3 regions of the Iodobacter arcticus genome follow, and region 2 is predicted to be linked to each of the others. Evidence: predicted binding sites of a transcription regulator. Region 2 holds the regulator's gene; each other region holds the start of a gene.

Region 1 (7,825 bases), on a different contig from region 2:
TACAGTGAGTAATGCGAGTGGTGGCCCAATTGATTATATGTATTTCTGGATGACAGGTTTACTCTCTGCCTTCCTGGATAATGCACCAACTTATCTAGTGTTCTTTAATCTGGCTCATGGCGATGCGGTGCAAATGATGGGCCCGATGGCTTCTACCTTGCTGGCTATTTCGGCAGGCTCGGTATTTATGGGCGCATTAAGCTATATTGGTAATGCACCGAACTTTATGGTGAAGGCAGTTGCTGAAGATCGTGGTATTAAAATGCCAAGCTTCTTTGGCTATATGGCTTGGTCTTGCGCGATTCTTTTACCGTTATTTGTAGTAATGACTTTAATTTTCTTTAGTCATTCGTTTTAAAATAAAAAGCCCCGCTGCAAAAACAGCGGGGCTTTTTACTAATAGCAATGAGTAATCGTAAAACTTTGGCTTTAAATGCTTTGGATTATTGCTTTAAAGTTTGTTTTAATTCGGCATCCATCCGCATCAGCTCTTGGGTTGTTTTGGCTCGCTGCTGGCTGCGCTGTTCGGCCAATTGGATTTTTTGCCTGATCATATTAATGGTTTTATCTTGCACATGTTGCAGCGTATTCACATCTACAGCCTGCCTTTGTAGTGCGGTTTCAGCGCCAATTACATTGTCGTGAATTTGATCTGCTGCCCGTTTCATTGAAGATTGAATTTGATCTTTAACGCGGTTACTAATCTCTAAATTAGCTTTTTGTCGCAGGCTGAGTAAACCCATGCTGATATCCGTTCCCCATGCGGGAATCGCGTTTTCCAGCAAGGAGCGAAAATCATCGGTAATCCCACGATTTGCGTCTTCTAGGCCCTTGATTTGAAATGCGCGTAATTTGGCCTGATGGATTTGCAGCTCAATTGTTTCTGCCCTGCGGGTTAAGCGATCTACCCGTTGCCGTTGCCCGGCAATTTGCATCGGGTCGTTAGGATCAAGCGCTGCCAACTTTTGCTGCTCTTCGGCCAGCACAACGCCGATGGCGGGCAGGATTTGCTCTAGGGCGCGCATATCGGCCAGATTGGCCTCGTAAGCGTTGCTTAGCCATTGGTTATCGGTTTCCATGACGCGCAGGCGATTGCGCATATCGTTGCAAATTTTGTCGATTTGCCCTTTTGCGCTATCAAACGCTTGCACAACATCTACTTTTGCCACTTTTAAAGTGCGTTTCAGGCGGTTAACCAGCCCGTTTAAGCCGCTAGGCTCGCCGAGCTGATCGTAGTGCACGGTGGTCATCAGCTTCAGCACATCATTCATCCCACGGCCAAAATCGCCGGTATCACTGGCGCGTGTTTTAGCTAGTAGCTGGTCGGATAAATTAACCAATTGCTGAGTTTGCCTGTTGCCGATTTCCTCGAGCTGCTCGTTTCCTAATTGGCGAATCTGTGCCACTAAGGCGGGATCTGCAACTGGGGCTGAGGTCGCTGCGGGATCGACAGCTGCAGGGGCTGCCACTTCTGATGGCTGAATAACATTTAACACGGTGTTTACGGTTTGGTTTACTTCGCTAGTTTGAGGGCTTGGGCTTGGGCCTGGTGTTGGGCTACCAAATAAATCTTTATATTGCGACATGGTGATCCTCAGAGTTTTTGCTGAATATTGACGACTAATAGAGATAGAAAATGAGTGCGCCAGTTTTCAATATCGTGTAATTGCTCGCCTAGTTGGGCGGTGAGTTGTCGTGTTGATGCCGCTTGCAGGGCCAGAATTTGTGCTTGTGTCAGAATACGGTTAAGTAGCTGATCTTCTGGCGCTAATACAAGTAGCGCATCTGTTTTTAAAACATGCGCCAAGCGATCTAAATAATCGGTTTGGCGTAGTAATTCGTCGATATCATTTTGTAAAAACAGATCTGGTTTTAATTCTTGCCGCATAAATAATTGCAACTGATCGATTAAGTGATGTGCCTGCGTCTTATCTATCGTTGTTTTTCTGAATAATATGCTGCGTTTGGGATTGATTGCGGCTTGTAAATCATCTGCTTGGCGCTTGGCTTCAGTAAATATCGTATTTAATAGATTTTCACGGCTTTTAACGGATTGGGTGAGATCGATTACACGGTGCATTAATTGCTCGCTGGCTTGAGTTAATTCTGCATAACGCAGATTAACGCCTTCAGTGCTGGCAATTGTTGTTGGTGCAAGGAGGGCTGGGCTTAAATCTGCCTTAGCAGGCACGGCGCTGCTGATTTGCCCGGCAAATAGATCAGTCAATGCTTCGGCAACGGGGGCTGTTTGGGGAGCAGCAGGCTGCTCCCCAAACAGGTCGCGCATTGGGGCTGAAGGAGCACCAAATAAATCGCGATACCCAGACATGATTAGCCTTGATAGCCAAATAGCTGGAAGAAATCAGGCAGTTCTTTGCCCGGATAGCCTTGGCTTACGTTTTCTACTGTCCAAATCTGATTTTTCTTGCGGATACTTGCAAATAAGCAGCCCGTAGAGCCAGCGTCCAGCGCTGCAAGCTTAGCTGAGGCTAAGAGCTCATTGGTTTTATTATTAAAGATTTGCATTGTGGCATCGGCAACCTCTGCAAAGCTTTGCCCACGCTCGATGGCTTTATCGATGGAGCCAACAATGGCGATCAAATCGCAATTGCTTGGCAGGGCATTAAAGCGGATCAAGATGATTTCATCAGGCTCATCGCCGTCACCCGTACGATCATCGCCAGCTAAGTGCTCCATAGATGGTGTTTTTTGCTGGCCCCAATAGCAGATATGACTTACTTCGGTGATGGTTCCCATTGGGCCACCACCGTTGCTATTGAGGGGGAAGGCGCTAGCGTCCAGATCATAGCTGCCTTTGCTGCTATTTTTGGGCGGAGACCAAGATAGCTCAAGGCGGACTTCTTGTAATGGTTCACTGTTTTTTGTGAGCGGCAAGCTGCCGCCTTTAGTCATGGGGAGCATTTTTTATCCTTACATTGGTTTAATGTTGAATCAAATCTTAAAACGGTAGGCTTGGCTGCCGCTTAATTCAGCCAATATTACACTTTATATTCAGCGGGTAATTGCTCAAACCAGCGCTTAAATTCAGTATCAAAAATACGATCATAAAGTTGGTCTGTCGATAGGTTGGCTAATTCAGTTAAGCGATGAAATGTGCAGCCTTCTACTTCTTTAGCGGCTTTTTGCATCAAATTAAACTTTACATTTTTATCCGAGTTTGCACCAATTAATGCGACAAAAGTACCAATCTCAGCCAGCTCTTTTAATTGAGAAATAAAATTCTGAGCCGAACCCATATCTTCGCCATCGGAAACAAATAAAACTAAAAATGCTTCTTTTTTCTCTACGGTTTTTTTCTTGCCAAAGCCAAATAAGCCTTTGAGCATGCCACCTAGTGATTTCTCCATGGCTTCGCTTTTAAGTAAAGCTTCTAGCGCCTTAGCATAATCGGTAGAGCCCCATAAAATAGGCTTGGCACGCTGTAAGAATTCAGTGCGTATCCCTTCTGCCCCATCAACCGAATAGTCACCCGTATCGAGTGCGCGATCAGAAAAGCCAATAATCTGAATGTTACGGTCTGGATCAATGACGCCTGCAATTGCGAGCGCAGCAGTAAAAAATGGATCAACAATATAGCTGCCATTGGCTAATTGTTTGGTGAACTCATCTTTAAATGAGCCACTTACATCAGCAAACAGTTTCATATTGATTTTAAAGCTTGGTGGCACATTCTGCTTTTGTAAAACTAAACGAACTTTTTCCTGCTCTTTCGCCATAGGCAAGCTCATAGATTGCTCCAATCATTTAATATAAGAAAAATGGGGGTGTAAGGCGTGCCATGTGCCATCTTATCTGCACTTGCTAGTATAAATAAGCCGTTTTGAAAATGGCTTGGCTACTAGTGTGGGCATGATATACAGGCTTTTTTACTTTAAATTTACGCAACATTGCCAAGTTACCGGAACAATAAATAAAGAGCAAGTAAGGCATAGCGCTGCTTAGATCGATACTTATTGCTGATAAATTCTTGCCTGAACTGCATTCCAATTCCAATTAATATAATTATATTTAACTAAAGATGTGTTTTATTTAAAACATAACGCTATTTATTTTAAATAAACAGCCAGTTAATAAAATATAATGTGTCTTCTTTATGCCGCTTTGTTTTTTAAAATAAGGGGTGTATACGCCATATTATATTTAATGCGATGGTATTTTTTGTTGTTTTGGAAAAAATCAGGAACAAATCGCCCTTTGGGCTGTCTGTACTAAGGTGAAAAACTTATTGTGTTCTATTTTAAACAGATTTGATTTTTGTCATGCAGACTGAAATAGCAATCATGTACAGTGAGCTTCAACAGATGAAATTCTTAACGATTTACTGATTAGCAACTCTCAACGAGGTGTTCCGTGACTCAACAGCTATCTCTTGCACAAATCGACAAAATGCACGCTTACTGGCGTGCGGCTAATTACCTTTCTGTTGGCCAAATTTATTTGTTAGATAATCCGCTTCTTACCGAGCAACTGAAGTTTGCTCATATCAAGCCACGTTTGTTGGGCCACTGGGGCACAACGCCCGGTCTGAATTTTATTTATGTACACGCCAATCGCATTATTAAACAACGCAAAAGCCCGATGATTTACATCACTGGTCCTGGCCATGGCGGCCCAGGTTTGGTGGCAAATACTTATCTAGAAGGCAGCTACGAAGAGTTTTATCCACATATCGACCGCACAGCGGCAGGTATGCAACGCCTGTTTAAGCAATTCTCCTTCCCACGCGGTATTCCTTCGCACGTAGCCCCAGAAACTCCGGGCTCGATGCACGAAGGCGGCGAGTTGGGTTATTCGCTTTCACACGCCTTTGGTGCAGCATTTGATAATCCAACTCAAACGGTGATTGCCGTTGTGGGTGATGGCGAAGCTGAAACTGGCCCGCTGGCTGCATCTTGGCACTCTAATAAATACCTGCACCCAGTGAATGATGGTTTTGTGCTGCCTATCTTGCATTTGAATGGCTACAAGATTGCTAATCCAACACTGCTGTCCCGTATTAGCCACGAAGAAATTACCAAGATGTTCGAAGGTTTTGGTTACAAGCCGCACTTTGTTGAGCTGAAAACCGAAACATTCAATGAAAAGAATGAATCATTCACCGAGATCCACCAAAAAATGGCGGCGACCATGGATCTGTGTATGGCCGAGCTGGATGCGATTCGTGCTAAAGCACAGGCGGAAATGGATGCTGGTCAGCCCATCGTTCGCCCACGCTACCCAATGATTGTGATGCGTACGCCTAAAGGCTGGACTGGCCCGAAAGAAATTAAGGGCAAGAAAGTTGAAGATTACTGGCGCAGCCATCAAGTGCCGTTCTCTGATATCGATGAAGAAAACGTTCACAACTTAGAAAACTGGATGAAGAGCTATCGTCCAGAAGAATTATTTAATACCGATGGTTCGTTCAAGGCCGAGCTGGCTGAATTAGCACCGGAAGGCGCATTGCGCATGGGTTCTAACCCAGTGGTGCACGGTCAGGAATCAAAAGATCTGCGCATGCCAGATTTCCGCAAATATGCGGTTACTTTTGACAAGCCAGGTACAGTGAACGCAGAAGCCACTCGCGTGATGGGTAAATTCCTGCGCGATGTGATGGTAGAAAACGAAGAGCAAAAGAATTTCCGCATCTTTGGGCCGGATGAAACTGCATCTAACCGCTGGAACGATGTGTTTGATGTATCAGGCAAAACTTGGTTTGCTGATTACCTTGAAGCCGATAAAAACAATGACTTCTTGGCGCAAGATGGCCGCGTGATGGAAATCTTGTCTGAGCACACTTGCCAAGGCTGGCTGGAAGCGTACAACTTGACCGGCCGTCACGGCTTCTTTAGCTGCTACGAAGCGTTTATCCACGTGATTGATTCGATGTTTAACCAGCACGCAAAATGGCTGAAAACAACGCGCACCATCAACTGGCGTAAACCGTTGCCATCGCTTAATTACCTGCTCACATCGCATGTATGGCGTCAGGATCACAACGGGTTTAGCCATCAAGATCCAGGTTTCCTTGATCATGTGATCAACAAGCGTGCCGAAGTGATCCGTGTTTACCTGCCTGCAGATGCCAACACCCTGCTCAGCGTCACCGATCATGTATTACGCAGCCGTCACTATGTAAACGTAGTGGTTGCCGGTAAGCAGCCAGCGTTGCAATACCTGACCATGGATCAAGCCATTACCCATTGCACTAAGGGTCTGGGGATTTGGGACTGGGCGTCTAATGATCAAGGCGGCGAACCAGATGTAGTGATAGCTTGCGCGGGTGAAGTACCGACTATGGAAGCCTTGGCTGCAACTGATTTGCTGCGCCAGCACTTCCCTGATCTGAAAATCCGCTTTGTAAACGTCTGCGATTTGATGACCTTGCAGCCAGAAAAAGAGCACTCACACGGCTTATCAGATCGTGAGTTTGATTCGCTGTTTACAACTGATAAGCCCGTGATGTTTGCCTTCCACGGCTACCCATGGCTGATTCACCGCCTGACTTACCGTCGCAATGGTCACAGCAATATTCATGCACGTGGTTATATCGAAGAAGGCTCGACCTCTACACCGTTTGATATGGTGGTGGTGAACAAGCTAGATCGCTATAACTTAGCTATCGACGTGATTGATCGTGTGCCATCTTTGCAAAAAATCGGCGCACATGTTCGTCAAAAACTGTCGGATAAATTGGCAGAACACGGCCAATACATCGCAGAACACGGCGACGATATGCCAGAAGTTAAAAACTGGAAGTGGCCTTATTAATTAGCGGTGTTTAGCTGATTAAAACCCACAAAAACCGCTCCTCTGATGGGGGAGCGGTTTTTTTATGGGTGGGATCTTTTGTAGGGCGGGTGAAACCCGCCGTTTTTGTTCACAAAAGTTTAAAAGATCTTTTTAGTGCCTTCGGCACGTTGATTTTGGTGCGGCATCCCCGCGGGGACTCACTTTCTTGAACGGCCAAGAAAGTAAGCAAAGAAGGCCGCCCCGACCAGCACGAAAGCCCCTCACTGCGGATAATCGGCTCGGCGACAAAGGCTAACCCCTTTGCCGAAACCCCGATCCGCTTATTCCTCGTTTCGGCGTGCTTCAAGGGGATTTTTAAGCCCCGTGCCGAGAGCGTGGTTATTACGTTTTTTGCTGTTTGTTATCGAAAGACCAAATTGTCTAGTGCACATGGGGTTTCACCCGTCCTATGAGTCGTTATTTTTACTAACGTGCAGCAGATGCTATGACAAATACCCAGCCTAATGTGTATAGGTAAAAAAACTAGCCCTCCTTCCCTACACATATTCCCCAACGTTTTTTTATGTGCACATGCAACAAAGTGGGCTTGGGGCCTTACAATGAGGGGTAAACAAGGGAGAAAGCTGTGAGCGATTTTGAGCGTTTATCTGATCTGGTGGCTTTGGCTAGGCGCGTGGCGGCTGATGAAATCATGCCGCGTTTTCAGCAGGTGGCGTCGAGCCGTAAACAAGATGGCAGTCTCTTTACCGAGGCGGATATGGCGTCGCAAGCAGCTTTGCAGCGTGAGCTCCCTAAAATTATAAATTGCCCTGTGCTGGGCGAGGAAATGAGCGTTGCCGAGCAAAAGGCGCTGTGGGAAAACCATGCGGATGGGCTGTGGATAGTGGACCCGATTGATGGCACAACTAATTTTGTACATGGTTTGCCGCATTTTTCGGTATCGATTGCGCTCTTTCGCCAAGGCCGGCCTGTGTTGGGCGTGGTGTATGTACCCGCTTTGGATGAGTGTTTTTCCGCTGCGGCAGGTTATGGCGCGTGGATGAATGAGCGCTCTTTGCCGCTACGCACCGAG
Region 2 (7,825 bases):
TTTATTCTGGAAAATACGTGACAAGCTGGAATCAAGCCGAGTATCAATCAACTCTGGCTCGCCAATCGCCATCAGCATCCGCTCTGCTGCGGTAGCATAAGCAACCTGATCTTGTTTACATAGCTCCAGATAGTCCCTAAGGGACATTTCTTCTTCGCGTGTGCGCTCATATCGTGCCGCAAAATTATTAAAGACATCCATGACGCCTCTCCTCACCGTGTATGTCATACGAGTGGTACCGCGATCGCCGCACCTCTGCATTCTTTATAGACATAGTAAAGTTGATTATTTCAAAAAATTACGTGCACATTGCTAATAAATTTAAGCTAGGCACTTTGTTTGTACAGAATCCAGCAAAAAAAAAGAGCCCAACGGGCTCTTTTTAAATATGCAATATAAATAATCAATCTCGCAAAGTGACGGAAAAAACGGTCACCCGATTACGCCCATTCTGCTTGGATGAATACAAGGCCAAATCTGCTTCTTCAATCACTTGTTGCGGGTTTTTTACCCCAAAGTGGCATTCAGAAAGGCCTAGACTGGCTGAAATTTCAATTTTATTCTCGCCCACTTGTACAGGTGTTGAGCATAAAATCTCCCGGATTCTTTCTGCGGCAATTTCTGCCCCCGCCAAATCTGTTTGTGGCAGCAGGAGTAAAAATTCCTCACCGCCATAACGACCAAATACATCCGTATCTCTTAATGTGGTGAGCACCCGGGATGCAACAACACGCAACACCTCATCCCCTGCAACATGACCATAGTGATCATTCACCCGCTTAAAGCGATCCAAATCAAACAAAATCACGGTAAAAAATGCAGCCTGATAGCGAGACATCCGCTCCAGCTCCTGCGTAAAACGCATATCAAGATAACGGCGGTTGTATATACCCGTTAAACCATCACGATTAGAAAACTCTTCAAGCTTTCCCATGGCCTCTTGAAGCAGGTTTTGTGCAATGGCATTATCAGTCACATCAAATAAATTCACGGTAACTGCATCAACCTCACCCAATTCATTGCGCACAGGCATAAAGGTGGTGTTTTGCTGCATAAAATCCATACCACCTGTAATAGGGCGGTTATGTGGAAATTTAAACAAATACGGCCTTTGTTCCCATGAGGTAAAAGCAAAGTTTTTAAGCACAAAAACACTTTCAATTTTTTTGCTAAGCCACTTCTCTGGCAATTCAGGAAACAGCTCAAATAAATTTGAGCCTATCGCTTGCTCAGCGGCAATGCCACTATGCTGAGCCATAAAACGATTCCACAGCAAAATACGATAATCGCGATCCAGCGAAAAAACGCCGACGCCGACTTCATTAACGATAAAATCACATAATCTTTCTTGCATTAGATCTTGTCCATAAACGCATCGATGGCCAGTTGCAATCGCAAAATGGATTCCTCTGGCATTAATGTGAGTAAGTGGCAGGTGAAATCACGAATTTCCAAAGTGAAATGCACTTCAACCAACAAGGCGTAATTCCAGGTGATCTGCTTGATATTGATCAGCTGATCCACCTCAACGTTTTCCGCCATAATGGTGGGCGCAGAAAAAACTAACGAAGCCCCTAATAAATCGGCCACGCCATTTAAACAAGCACCCACCAATACATTACCCACATCTAAAAGTAATTCCCGCTCGGCAGTGCGATCAATTACGCCATCATAGCCCATCAGATCAGCCAGGTTTCTACAGCCATACTGGTCATAAACCACCATGGCCTCACCCGATAAAGAGCCATTAAATGATTGACGAATCGCCGTTGCCGCACTTTTGGCACCAATCATATGCACAATATTATGGCTAATAGATGATGATTGAATAATATTAATGCGTGGAACAGATAGCTTAATAAATGTATTTAGAATTTGTGCCAGCTGCGCGCCTGCACGGCCCATAGCAATATTGGTAATTTCTTGCAAGGCATCGGTTTGCTCTTCTGTCAAAAACAATTCTTCATTCATAAAGCGATTCCATATTCGCGCAAAATAATCTCAATATCAGAAGCTTTCACAGGTTTTTGAACAAAGGCCGCAGCCCCCAATTGTCGCACACGCTCACGCGCGAGTACTTGAATATCCGCCGAAACCACGACGACATAACTATTTAAACCTTCTTTTTGCAGCGTTTCTAATACAGCATAACCATCCATCAGCGGCATGGTTAAATCTAAAAACATCACATCTGCTTGACCTGCTCGATAAGCTGCTAGTGCTTCAATACCATTACATGCTTGCGTGATGTCAACATCCCAATTCTTAGGCAAAGCCTTGATCAGCATTTTTCTGGCCATAGCAGAATCATCAACAACCAAAATGGGGGTAGGCATTTTTTTAAAAATCCTTTTTTATAAAATGACTGCAAAGCGCCAGATTCAATAGCTATTTTTTTATTTTAAAACATCATCCACCCAAGCATCCGCAAAAAAAATTGATAACAATCAGCTCATATTTACGTTCACTTTACACAAGAAATCATGACTAAAACATAAATTGAATCAATCGATAAGCGCCTAAAAGCATCAAACCTCCACCAAACAAATAGCGTAAATATTTATTCTTAAACAGCTGTCGCAACTGTTCTGCAAAGGCGGACATCAGCAGTAAATTGGGCAGTGTGCCTAAGCCAAAAGACAGCATAATTAAAGCACCGTACCAGGGGCTGGCACTGGCAAGTGCGTTTAAAGAAGCGGTATAAACCAAACCACAGGGCAACCATCCCCACAAAGCCCCTACAATCAGCGTATCCGGCCATCTTTTTATCGGTAAAAATAGCCGCATATAAGGTTGAATTTTAAGCCATAAAGGGCGCCCGGCTTTTTCCAGCAATAAAATAATAGATGACCAGCCCGCCATATAACTGCCAAGCAAAATCAATAATAAATTGGCAAGGATAAACAAGCCGCTTTTCACGCTTTGTAATGAAAGCAACACAGACAAAGAGCCTAGCAAGCCCGCAAGCATACCAATCAGGCAATAGCCCAGCAAGCGACCAAGGTTAAACCCCAAATGGTAATGCCAGCGTGGGCCCTTTGGGAGCTGCAAACTAAAGGCGGCAACGACACCACCGCACATTCCAACACAATGCCCGCCCCCTAATAAACCGGCTAAAAACAAAGCAAGAAAATCTAATTCCAGCATTAGTTTATATCAACTTAGAATAGCTCCCTGCGCGAGGGGCATGACGCAAATAGCGATCAAAAACCATGGCAATCGAGCGGATCAAAAAACGCCCCTTAGGACTAACAATGATTGAATCGTCTCTCACCTCAAGCAAACCCTGAGCTTGAAGCGGCATAAGCAAAGCAAGCTCTTCAGAGAAATAGCTTTTAAAATCAATCAAATAAGCCAATTCTACAGGCTGAAAACTCAATTCAAACTGGCACATTAAAGATTGAATCACCGAGCCACGCAAAAAATCATCGTGTGTGATCATCAAGCCACGCTCTATCGGCAAACGATCTTTATCTAAGGCCAGATAATAAGCATCTAAATCTTTTACATTCTGGGCAAAACAATTGGCCACTTTGCCGATTGCTGACACACCAAAAGCCATCAGATCGCAATCGGCATGCGTTGAATAACCCTGGAAATTCCGATGCAACTGCCCTCTTCTTTGAGCAATTGCCAGCGGATCATCAGGTAAAGCAAAATGATCCATGCCGATATAGATATAACCCGCGGCAAGAAGCTGATTCACACTGCTTTGCAAGATGTCGAGTTTACCCTCTGTTGAGGGTAGCTGCCCAGCATCAATGCGTCTTTGCGGCATAAAACGCTCGGGCAAATGGGCATAGCTATACAGGGCCAGCCGATCTGGGCGCAAAGTGAGGACACGCTCAATCGTCTGGTACATCCGGGCCTGAGTTTGATGCGGCAAGCCGTAAATCAGATCAATACTCACGGACTTAAAGCCATTGGCACGTGCGGCATCAATCACCGCTCTGGTTTCTTCCTCGGTTTGAATCCGGTTCACCGCTTTTTGCACCTGCGGATCAAAATCCTGCACGCCCACGCTCATGCGGTTAAAGCCAATTTGCCCTAACAATGCCACAGTCGCCGCACTGACTTTGCGAGGATCGATTTCAATTGAAAACTCGCCATCAGGCTTTAAATCGAAATAATGACGAATACCGTCCATTAATCGCGTTAATTGTGCATCGCTCAGAAAAGTGGGTGTGCCGCCGCCAAAATGCAACTGAGAAATCTTGCCACGCTTAGTTAATAATGCGGCCTGTATTTTTACTTCTTTAAGTAGATAATCGAGGTATTGATCCGCTTTACCCTGATCTTTTGTAATGACTTTATTACAGGCGCAGTAATAACAAATGGTATTGCAAAAGGGCAAGTGAAAATACAATGACAGCGGTTTTATTCCAATACCGGGCTGTTGCTGGCGCACACTTTGCTCATAGCGATCTGCATCCATTACAGCAAATCGATCCGCAGTGGGGTAGGATGTATACCTTGGCCCTTTCCCGCTGTGTTGGCTTATCAAGTTTCGATCAAAATCAAGTGGCTGTAAGACCGTAACATTATTTTGAAGCATGCTGTTTTATCCTTATTTATCATATGAGTGCAGCTTGCCTAGATTCATTTTTTATAACCTTGATCGATATCAATATCTGCACCGGAAATAACTTGCAGTGATGGATATCTTAAAACACTGAATTGAAACGCCCAATGACACCGACATCTCATATTCCAGTACGTGACCTTAGCCTCAAGCACCTGCGCCAAAGCTGCATTAATTGCAGTTTGCGTGAGCTTTGCTTGCCGATTGGTCTTTCCGCTGATGAAATGCGCGAGCTTGATCACTTAATTACCCAAGCCAAGCCGATTAAGCGCGGTGAAGCGCTCTACCGTGCAGGAGAGCCATTTCGCTCCCTGTTTGCGATTCGCTTAGGTTTTTTTAAAGCCAGCGTAATTTCTGAAGATGGTCGCGAGCAAGTCACCGGCTTTCATATGACCGGTGAGCTCATGGGCATGGATGCGGTTAGCTCTGATCTGCATACCTGTGATGCCATTGCCTTAGAAGACAGCGAAGTCTGCGAGCTGCCTTTTACTGATATGGAAGAACTCAGCCGCCGCATCCCGATCTTGCAACATCATCTTTATAAAATGATGAGCCGCGAAATTGTGCGCGATCATGGCGTGATGCTTTTATTGGGAAATATGAAAGCAGAAGAACGTATTGCGGCTTTCTTGCTAAATTTATCTCAACGCTTTGCCATTCGGGGATATTCTGCCAGCAGCTTTCATTTACGCATGACGCGTGAAGAAATCGGCAGCTATTTAGGCCTTAAGCTTGAAACCGTGAGCCGCTCATTATCAAAATTCCAAGAGAACGGCTTAATTAAAGTGCAAAACCGCTTGATTGAAATTCTCAATCCTGAGGCACTCAAACAATTGATTAACAACTGCCAACAATAAGCCACTATGACTCTATTCAATGGCCCTGTTTTATTTCTTGCCCCAGCGGCCATTCTAGAGTCATTGCAATCTCGGCTTAAACCCTTGCAAATGGCACAGCTCATGCTGCTGCCGCTTGATATGCAATCGCAAATCCCCTCTTTACCCCACAATGGCCTGCTTATTTCTGCAGGCCATGCTGATTTAGCAGGCTATTTGCAAAGCGCTCAATGGGCGCAGGCACAAGGCTGGCATCATATTGATCTGGCCCTGATTGGCGAGCCTCAGTGCGCCGCACAATTAGGCTGGATGATGGCCGCCAGCGGCGACGACACAGCCCTACAGCTTGCCGCCCCTCTGCTCGATGCCTTAGCCCCGGCAGGTCGCAACAGCTGGCTGCATGCCGGCGGCAAAGGCGCAGCCAGCTTTTTGGCGCTGCTACAGCACATCATGATGCAGCCCCTTATTGAAAGCTGGAAAGTCATCTTTCCAAATGGCAAGCCATCACCCAAAGCTGATTTAAGTAAGCTAGCCGAGCTGCAAACCGCACAATGGCAAGCCATCGCCCCGCTTTGCCAGCAATATTTAGCTTTGGCAGAAAATAGATCTTTTCAAGCACTGCACACACAGCTCAGCGCCTTCAGTTTGCCAGAGCATCAAGAGCCAGCAGCTGCGCTAGCGCAATTTTTAATGCAGTTTTTTCGCCGTGCAAACACGCCCGCATCTCATCATCAGCCAAACAGTTGATCTATCAAACAATAAAAAACAGCCCCAACTGGGGCTGTTCGCTTATAAAACCAATCAACTAGCGCGTATTACTTCCCGCCCAAAGCCTTAAACGCTTGTGCCGATGCAGCTAAACGAGCACGACGCGTTTCGATCAGGCCCTGGCTGGCCGCGTAAAACTCACGCTGCGCATCCAGCACATCCAAATAGCCCGACAAGCCTGATGCATAGCGTGCTTCTGCAAGTTTCAGGCGCTGCTCCTGCCGATCAGCAAGGCGTTGCTGGGCTGTTAGCTGCTTACTCAACCATACCTGATCAGATAACACATCGGCGGCGTCTTTAAACGCCAGCTGAATGGTTTTTTCGTATTCAGCCACGGCAATCACTTTCCGGGCTTCCGCAATATCAGCGCCAGCACGCAAGCGTCCACCATCAAACAGCGGCAGGCTGATTTGCGGTAAAAAACTCCATGCACGGTTGCCGCCAGAGAATAAATCCTCCAGCTCATTACTCATCACACCGCCGCTGCCCATTAAAGTGACTTTAGGAAAGAAGGCCGCGCGAGCCGCACCGATATTGGCATTAGCTGCAACCAGCTTTTGCTCCGCAGCGCGCACATCTGGGCGCTCGAGCAAAACGGTAGAGTTTAATCCGCTGGGCAACTGAACGACTTCCGCATTTAAATTGGCCGCAGGCAGGCTCACCGCCTCACCCACCAAAACAGCGAGCGCAGTTTGCGCATTGACAGATTGCCGGGCTAAAGCCGCATGATCGCTGCTTGCGCTATCTTGAGCTGCTTCGGCCTGCAACAGATCAAGGCGATTAGCCACGCCCACATCCATACGGCGCTTCACCACCCGCAAACTTTCGGCCCGCGCCGTAGCGGTTTGCTCGGCAAAGCTGCTGCGTGTCTGTAGGGCTTGAGCGCTGTAATAGCTATTGGCCACATCGGCAATCAGCGTGCTGCGTACCGATTGCTGCGCCTCTTCACTTGCCAGATAGTTGGCCTTGGCCGCTTCACTTAAACGACGCACACGGCCCCAGAAATCCACCTCGTAAGAGAGCAGCGCCAGATTAGCCTCATAGCGGCGGCTGATATCAGCGTCTGGATTGTTGCGGCTGATATTGCCCGAGCCATTGGCATTTACTGAAGGCAAAAAATCCGCCTTCTGAATACCATACAAGGCACGGGCTTCTTCGATTCTGGCCGTGGCGATTTTTAAATCGCGGTTATTAGCCAGTGCTTTTTCAATCACCGCACGCAAAGCAGGATCGCTAAAGTAACTGGCCCATTGCGGTGTATCCACATCCGCAGGTTGGCTACCCACCACACTGGCAACAGGCGCTACAGGGCGAATGTAATCCGGCCCCATCGCGCATGCGCCCAAGCCCAGCGTCATCGCCAGCAGCAGGGTCTTAGACATTAATTGTTTTTTCATACATTTATTACCTATTGGTTCGCGTCATGATTCGAAGAGCGGACGCACCGCCCTTCGAAGACCGGCACGTCTATTAACGATGGTCATCTGCGATTTCGTCGCTGCGTACCATGGTTTTCTCAGGGAAGAAGCGGCGCACCACCACAAAGAACACCGGCACTAAGAACACCGCAAATACCGTAGCCGTAATCATCCCACCCATCACCCCTGTACCAATGGCACGTCGGCTTGCTGCACCGGCA
Region 3 (7,825 bases), on a different contig from region 2:
CATGCCCCAGGGGAAAATCATCCCTGTGCCAAATAAAATAATGGCGAGTATTGATTGGCTTAGCTCGCGGGTGAGCTGATGTGGGCCTTGTGGACGAGGATCAAGCACATGGCCATAGGCGATTTTTGGCAGCAGTTGATGGCTTAAAAACCAGGTGAGTGCGCCAAAGCCAAAATACAGGGCGGCAAAAAATAGCACGCCAACGCCCATAATTTCATGCCACTGAGTATTAAGAATAAATTCGCGCACAGAGCTTGGCCCAAAGACAATGGCCAATTGTATGACATTTAACAGCCTGTTTGCATAGTTTGTCGGCGGGCAAGGAGAATGTGTAATGGCTTATCAGGTGGAGGCAAAAAAATAGCCCGCGGTGCAGGCGGGCTATGGGGTGATGCTTACAAAGTAGGGGTAAGCGCTAGGGCTTCGGCATCGCTAATGGTCCATTCGGCTTTTAAGCGCCAATGCTTTTGCGTATCCGCCAGCTCTACTTGCCAGCGCGGCTGGGTGAGGGCATTTTCTAGCTTGCCCACATAAAACTGCGGCGCTTCTTTGCTTAAGATAATGGTCTGATCTTTTCCTGCACGGGTGGGGTGCATCAGCTTGAGTACCAGATTATCGTTGACCGCTTTATTTAGCTGAATACGGATTGATTTACCATCAGCGCCCAGCATCAGCTTGCCGCTTAAGCCTAGCGCTGCTGCTTTGCTATCCCGATGAATCTGGCTGTTAATTTCCTGGCCTTCTTTGTAGTAATCATCGCTGACCAAGCCATCGTCACTTTGTACCGCCTGAAAAAACAAGTTGATCCCGCCGATGACGGCCACCGCAGGAAAAAGAATCAGTAGCCATACATGACGGTGCTTGTACCAAGGTTCAATTGTTTCTACTTGCATTTTATCTTCCTATAAAACTAGATTTTTCTCGTGCCGTGATAGCCGGGTTATCCGTTGCGGTAATAATGAAGTGCATTTCATGGCCGCCGGGGCCAGCTTTGCCTGGCTCTACTTGTACGCGCACACCAATATCTTGGCTGGCTGTGGCTTCAACAAAGATCTGACCGCTGCCTTCCACAATGGTTCTTGAGTTGGGTAAGCCATCGGTGGTGATGATATAGCTATGGGCTTTTTCATCGGCATTTTGAATTTGTAAGCGATAGCTGTTTTCCAGCCAGCCATCGTCAGCTTCTCGCACCATGGCGACCCGGTCACGAGAGATATTCACTTTGATCGGCTTACGCATGACCAAGGAGCCAACGGTAATGCCCAGAATGATAATCAGCACCAGCACATACATCATTACCCGTGGACGAGTGATTTTTTTGATGATGTCGCGTTCCGGGTATTTATGCTCCAGTGCGTTTTCGGTGGTGTAGCGTATCAGCCCGCGTGGATATTGCATTTTATCCATAATTTCGTCACAGGCATCAATACAGGCCGCACAGCCGATGCACTCGTATTGTAAGCCATCGCGGATATCAATCCCCACTGGGCAAACCTGCACGCACACCGTGCAATCGATGCAGTCGCCAAGGCCGGCGGCTTTGTAGTCCGTTTCTTTCTTACGGCTGCCGCGAGGGTCGCCGCGTTCGGCATCGTAAGAAATAATCAGGGTATCTGCATCAAACATCGTGCTTTGAAAGCGCGCATAGGGGCACATGTATTTACAGACTTGCTCACGCATCCAGCCGGCATTGCCATAAGTGGCGAAGCCATAAAAGCAAACCCAAAAGGTTTCCCACGCGCTGAGATTAAACCGGCTTGCTTCTGCCCACAGATCCATAATCGGCGTGAAATAGCCAACAAAAGTGAAGCCTGTCCAGAGCGATAGCAAAATCCAGATGCTGTGTTTGCTTACTTTTAAACGGATTTTTCTTGCGCTGAGCGGTGCGGTATCGAGCTTGATACGGGCCATCCGATCGCCTTCTACCCATTTTTCTATCCAGAGAAAAATCTCGGTGTAGACAGTCTGCGGACAGGCGTAACCACACCAAAGCCGCCCGCCTGCGGTGGTCCAGGCAAAAAGACCAATGGCGCTGGCTAAGAGTAGGGCGGTGAGGTAGATAAAGTCTTGTGGCAGAAATACAAAGCCATAAATGTAAAAAATGTGTTCGTTCAAATTAAACAGCAGCGCCTGGCGGCCATTCATTTGAATCCAGGGCATGCCGTAAAAAAACAGCTGAGTGATCACAACAAATAGAATGCGCCAGCGATTAAATAAACCGTTTACCCAGCGAGGGTAGATTTTTTTATGCTTGCTATAAAGGTGGATTTCTTCATATTCACCATCGTCCTGGATCACAGTGACGGGAATATCACGTAATTTTTTACTCATTTTGACTACTCCAGGCAAAATGGCTTGCGGCAGCGTAGCGCTCGCGCAAAGCATTTCGATCAAGGAAAAACGGGCGGGATAAGCCCGCCCGTTTAAAGCATCAGGGGGCACACACACCTGCCCACCCTAGATGTTTCTTTACTTTGCTTTTTCCTTGTTGGAAAGACCGTAAACATAGCCAGCCAGTAAATGCACTTTGGCATCGCCTAGGAATTCTTTCCAGGCAGGCATCACATTGCTGCGACCATTGGTGATGGTCTCAATAATGACGGCTTCAGAGCCGCCATACAGCCAGTTGTTGTCAGTCAGATTAGGCGCACCTAAATCCTGATTGCCTTTGCCTTCCACACCATGACATGCCACACAGACTTGTTTGAATGTCTCTGCGCCACGGCTGGCACGCAATTCATTACGTGGTTTGCCTGCCAGTTGTAATACATAGTTGGCCGCGTCTTTTACTTTTTCTTCACCAAAAACAGCACCAAACGCAGGCATTTGCCCGTGGCGGCCCTTGGCAATGGTTTCCAGGATTTTTTCTGGTGAGCCACCGTGCAGCCATTCGCCATCAGTCAGGTTAGGAAAACCTTTTGCACCGCGTGCATCTGCGCCATGGCACTGGATACAGTAAGTCAGATACAGGCGCTTACCCATATCCATGGCTTCTTGGCTGTTTGAAATGCTGGCAATCGGCATTTTGGAGTACTTATCGTACAAGTGCTGATATTTAGAATCGGCTTGTACAACTTCTTTGCCGTACTGATTGGTGGAAGTCCATTTCCAGACGCCACCCCAAATGCCTGGGTAGAGTACAAGGTAAACTACGCTAAAAACAATGGTCATATAGAACATCATGACCCACCAGCCTGGCAGCGGGTTGTTGTATTCCTCTAGATCGTCATCCCATTTGTGGCCGGTTACATCGGCGTTTTCACCTTTTTTAAGCTTAACAACGCCTTGGCTCATCAGGAGCAAAGTCATCGCTACAATACCGCCGATCACAATGATCGCGATCCAATAATTCCAAAAGATACTTTGAAAATCTGTCATTTTTTATATCCTCTAGAAATCAGGAGGTCTTGTTTGATGAGGGCAGATCATCATCAAGGAGCGGCTGGTTGGCCGCTTCATCAAAGGATGCTTTGCTATTTTTGCTATAGGCCCAAATGATGATGCCAACAAAGCAGATAAAACTGGCTACGGTAGAAAGCACGCGTAGATCGTTTAGTATTTCCATGATGAATTACCTCTTGTTCTTGAGTGCAAGACCCAAGCCTTGTAGGTAGAAAATCACTGCTTCCATTTCTGTTTTGCCTTCCGTTGCGGCGATCGAGCCTTTGATATCCGCATCGGTGTAAGGATCACCCAGCTTACGCAGCGCGATCATTTTGGCGGGCAGCGCGGCAGAATCCACTTTGTTTGCAGCCAACCATGGGAAGGCGGGCATATTGGATTCAGGCACAACATCACGTGGGTTCATCAAGTGAGCACGATGCCATTCATCAGAGTAGCGAGCGCCAACGCGTGCTAGGTCAGGCCCTGTACGCTTAGAGCCCCACTGAAATGGACGATCATAAACCGACTCACCCGCTACTGAGTAATGGCCATAACGCTCTGTTTCTGCACGGAAAGGGCGAATCATTTGTGAGTGGCAGTTGTAACAACCTTCACGCACATAGATATCGCGCCCAGCCAGTGCCAGTGCGGTGTAAGGCTTTACCCCGGCAATGGGTTTGGTCGTGGAGTTGCTAAACATCAGCGGTAAAATTTCTACCAGCATGGCAACGCTGAGTGTTAGCAGCGTTAAAACAATCAGATAAGCAACGTTTTGTTCAACCCGCGCTTGCAGCTGGTTCATAAAGTTTTTCATGATTTTTTCTCCCCTCGATCAGGCGTGTTGGGCGATGGCCGGAATTTTGGCATCGACGGCTTGGCCCGAAAAAGCGGTACGCAGCACGTTGTAAAGCATTAAGAACATGCCCGACAAGAAGCACAGGCCACCTAAGAAACGGATAAAGTAATACGGGTACGATGCTTTAACTGAATCAATAAATGCATAAGTTAAAGTGCCGTCTGTATTGACTGCGCGCCACATCAGGCCTTGCGTTACACCGGCAATCCACATGGAAGAGATGTAGAGCACTACGCCGATGGTTGCGATCCAGAAGTGGGTATCGATCAGCTTCACCGAATACATTTCTTCTTTATTAAATAAGCGCGGAATCAGGTAGTAAATCGAGCCGATGGTAATCATCGCCACCCAGCCTAATGCGCCGGAATGAACGTGACCAATAGTCCAGTCTGTGTAGTGCGAGAGGGCATTAACTGTTTTGATGGCCATCATCGGGCCTTCAAAAGTAGACATGCCGTAGAACGACAATGCGGTCACGAGGAATTTCAAGATTGGATCAGTACGCAGCTTATGCCATGCACCTGACAGCGTCATAATCCCGTTGATCATCCCGCCCCAGCTTGGTGCCAGTAGAATCAAAGAGAACACCATGCCCAGTGATTGAGTCCAGTCAGGCAGCGCGGTGTAGTGCAGATGGTGCGGGCCAGCCCACATATAGGTGAACGACAGCGCCCAGAAGTGCACAACAGACAGGCGATAGGAGTAAACCGGACGACCCGCTTGCTTTGGCACAAAGTAATACATCATGCCCAAGAAGCCTGCAGTCAGGAAGAAGCCGACGGCATTGTGGCCGTACCACCATTGCACCATGGCATCAACCGCACCGGAATAAACCGAGTAGGACTTGGTGGCAGAAACAGGAATCGCTAAGCCGTTAATAATATGCAGCAGGGCAACGGCTAGAATAAACGCGCCATAAAACCAGTTAGCTACATAGATATGCTTTACTTTACGCTTGGCAATCGTGCCGAAAAACACAATCGCGTAAGCAACCCAGATCACGGCGATCAGCCATGTAATCGGCCATTCCAGCTCGGCATACTCTTTACCACGGGTATAACCCATGGGTAAGGTGATTGCGGCTAGAACAATCACTAACTGCCAGCCCCAGAAATGGAAGGCGGCCAGTTTGTCGGAGATCAAACGCACATTACAGGTGCGTTGAACCACGTAATACGAGGTCGCGAATAAACCGCTACCACCAAACGCAAAAATAACCGCGTTAGTATGCAATGGGCGCAAGCGGCCAAAATGAAAGTAAGGGCCAAAATTAAGTTCCGGCCAGTACATCTGGGCGGCGATGATCACGCCAACCAGCATCCCGACAATCCCCCAAATGACGGTCATGATGGCAAATTGCCGCACCACTTTGTAGTTGTATGTACCTAGGTGTTCCATGCGAGCTCCGATTGATCTCCAACAGCTTGGACTTTAAAATGTGTGACTTTAAAAATGAACAACATGCCAGCACATAGCCATCAGTAAGCAATGAATGGCTTTACTGTTAGTTGTGAATATTTCTTTTGTAATTATGCCGACTGAACTTTAGCTGCTTCAGTTGGCCGTCTTATTGACGAACATCAATGCCTTTCATCAGATCGCGGCATTTTACACTCCGTTAGACTTAAATTCCTTGTTTTTTCTTTCGTCTTTGGATGTTTTTTCCGCTTGCATGCTGTCATCGTCTTGCAAAATCTGCCAGCCGGGTCCCTCCATATCATCAAATTGCCCCCCTTTTACTGACCACCAAAAAATAATTCCGATAAAAAACACCAGTAAGACAGAAAGCGGAATCAGTAAATAAAGGCTTTCCATCTAGAATTTCCCCTTAAGGCGTAGCGCATTAAGCACTACCAGCAGCGAGCTGCACGCCATGCCTAAGCTGGCCAGCCACGGAGTAATCTGACCGGTAACGGCCAGTGGCAATGCGGCAAGATTGTAAGCAATGGCCCAAATTAAATTCTGACGAATAATATTGCGTGTCTTTTTGGCTAAAGCCAGTGCTTTGGGGAGGCGATCCAGCTGATTATTAAGCAGCACCATATCGCCTGCTGCATGGGCGACATCGACACCCGCCCCCATGGCCATGGATACATCGGCTTTTGCTAAAACGGGGGCATCGTTGACACCATCCCCAATCATCAAAACTCGGCGCCCCTGCTGTTGCAGGGTGTTGATGTAAGCCAACTTATCGCCGGGGGTTGCTCTGCCGACAGCGTTTTCAATATGCATGTTCAAAGCCAAAGCTTGCACGGTAGCGTTGCTATCGCCCGATACAAGGTGCAAACGTAAGCCCGCATCGCGTAGCGCTTGAATTGAAGCGGCTGCATCGTCTCGCAATGTGTCTGCCACAATAAACGCACCCAGCCATGTGCGACTGCTGGCGAGTGCAATTATGCTGCCTTCTGCTTGCCGGATGGCCTCTGGCATCAGCATGGCGCATTGGCGGTTTACAAAATCAGGGTGGCCAATAAAATACAGCTCGCCATTTACAAGGCCGCTTAAGCCACCGCCAGGGTAGGTTTGCATTTCTTGTGCGAGAGGCGCCTCTGGCATGAGAAAGGCGCGGGCTAAGGGGTGAGCCGAGGCCGCTTCCAGCGATGCGGCAATGGCGCGTGCGTTTTCTTCTGAAGCATGGCTGGTGATGTATTGCTGGATACGGGGCTCGCCGTGGGTGAGTGTGCCGGTTTTGTCGAGCATCACATCGCTGATTTGCGCCAGCGTCTCTAAGGCGGGGCTACGCGCCACCATGAGCCCGAGCTGGGCTAAGTGCCCTGTGGTGGCAGTTAGGGCTACAGGCGTAGCCAGCGCCAGTGCGCAGGGGCAGGAGATCACAAGTACCGACACCATAATGGGCAGGGCGTGGATCGGGTCGTGCCAGTGCCAGTACAGCCAAGCCAGCGCTGCGGTGATCAGTAAAATGCTGACAAACCAGCCAGATACCTGTTCGGCTAAGAGGGCAAGGTGCGGTTTTTGTGCAAGGGCCTGATCGAGCAAACGCACAATGGCGGCAAGGCGGGTATTTTCGCCAACCTGGCTGACTTCGATATGCAGAGGGGAGGCTAAATTAAGCGTGCCCCCCGTGACCTGCATACCTGCCGATTTGGAAATCGCAAGGCTTTCGCCGGTAAGCAGCGCTTCGCTGACTTCACCTGAGCCTTGCCGAATAATGCCATCGACCGGAATGGTTTCGCCGGATTTAACTAAAATCTGTTCGCCAATTTGCAGACTGTTTACGGTGACTTCAATCGTGCCTTGCGCGTCTATTTTGTGGGCAAAAGCAGGGATCAGCTTAACTAGCTGCTCGGTTGCCGCGCCTGCTTTGCGTCTTGCGCTCATTTCCAGATAGCGGCCTGTCAGCAGCAAAAAGACAAACATCGATACCGAATCAAAATAGATTTCGCCGTGATCTGTAATCAGCGAATAGCTGCTGGCAATAAATGTGGCGAGTACGCCTATGGCAATCGGTAAATCCATGCCGGTACGGCGGCGTTTTAAATCGCGCCAGCTGGAAATATAAAAGGGGGTGGCAGAGTAAAGCACTACGGGCAGGGTAAGGATTAAACTCGCCCAGTGCATGAGATA

What was found. The regulator FNR, encoded in region 2, switches genes on or off when oxygen is low (the NO sensors DNR and NnrR bind a similar motif). The targets are predictions, from matches to a motif close to TTGATNNNNATCAA.
Region 1: a site for FNR is predicted at 4,269-4,282, ahead of ACFQNF_RS03770 (phosphoketolase family protein). Genes of this name have one in related genera too.
Region 3: a site for FNR is predicted at 5,811-5,824, ahead of ccoN (cytochrome-c oxidase, cbb3-type subunit I). Genes of this name have one in related genera too.

Annotation. Positions count from the first base shown of each region.
Region 1 covers NZ_JBHTBQ010000006.1:199,972-207,796, forward strand. The annotation lists gene ACFQNF_RS03745 (sodium:proton antiporter) at 1-358, shown strand, start outside; gene ACFQNF_RS03750 (toxic anion resistance protein) at 444-1,586, opposite strand; gene ACFQNF_RS03755 (hypothetical protein) at 1,595-2,329, opposite strand; gene ACFQNF_RS03760 (TerD family protein) at 2,332-2,922, opposite strand; gene ACFQNF_RS03765 (VWA domain-containing protein) at 3,000-3,749, opposite strand; gene ACFQNF_RS03770 (phosphoketolase family protein) at 4,372-6,771, shown strand; gene ACFQNF_RS03775 (inositol monophosphatase family protein) at 7,379-7,825, shown strand, end outside.
Region 2 covers NZ_JBHTBQ010000044.1:187,457-195,281, forward strand. The annotation lists gene ACFQNF_RS18380 (PrkA family serine protein kinase) at 1-201, opposite strand, end outside; gene ACFQNF_RS18385 (GGDEF domain-containing protein) at 404-1,354, opposite strand; gene ACFQNF_RS18390 (chemotaxis protein CheC) at 1,354-1,971, opposite strand; gene ACFQNF_RS18395 (response regulator) at 1,968-2,336, opposite strand; gene ACFQNF_RS18400 (sulfite exporter TauE/SafE family protein) at 2,488-3,147, opposite strand; gene hemN (oxygen-independent coproporphyrinogen III oxidase) at 3,152-4,555, opposite strand; gene fnr (fumarate/nitrate reduction transcriptional regulator Fnr) at 4,690-5,439, shown strand; gene ACFQNF_RS18415 (hypothetical protein) at 5,446-6,165, shown strand; gene ACFQNF_RS18420 (efflux transporter outer membrane subunit) at 6,234-7,583, opposite strand; gene ACFQNF_RS18425 (efflux RND transporter permease subunit) at 7,657-7,825, opposite strand, start outside.
Region 3 covers NZ_JBHTBQ010000033.1:376,166-383,990, forward strand. The annotation lists gene ACFQNF_RS15690 (sterol desaturase family protein) at 1-249, opposite strand, end outside; gene ACFQNF_RS15695 (FixH family protein) at 396-893, opposite strand; gene ccoG (cytochrome c oxidase accessory protein CcoG) at 895-2,331, opposite strand; gene ccoP (cytochrome-c oxidase, cbb3-type subunit III) at 2,470-3,378, opposite strand; gene ACFQNF_RS15710 (cbb3-type cytochrome oxidase subunit 3) at 3,398-3,565, opposite strand; gene ccoO (cytochrome-c oxidase, cbb3-type subunit II) at 3,572-4,186, opposite strand; gene ccoN (cytochrome-c oxidase, cbb3-type subunit I) at 4,217-5,638, opposite strand; gene ccoS (cbb3-type cytochrome oxidase assembly protein CcoS) at 5,849-6,055, opposite strand; gene ACFQNF_RS15730 (heavy metal translocating P-type ATPase) at 6,056-7,825, opposite strand, start outside.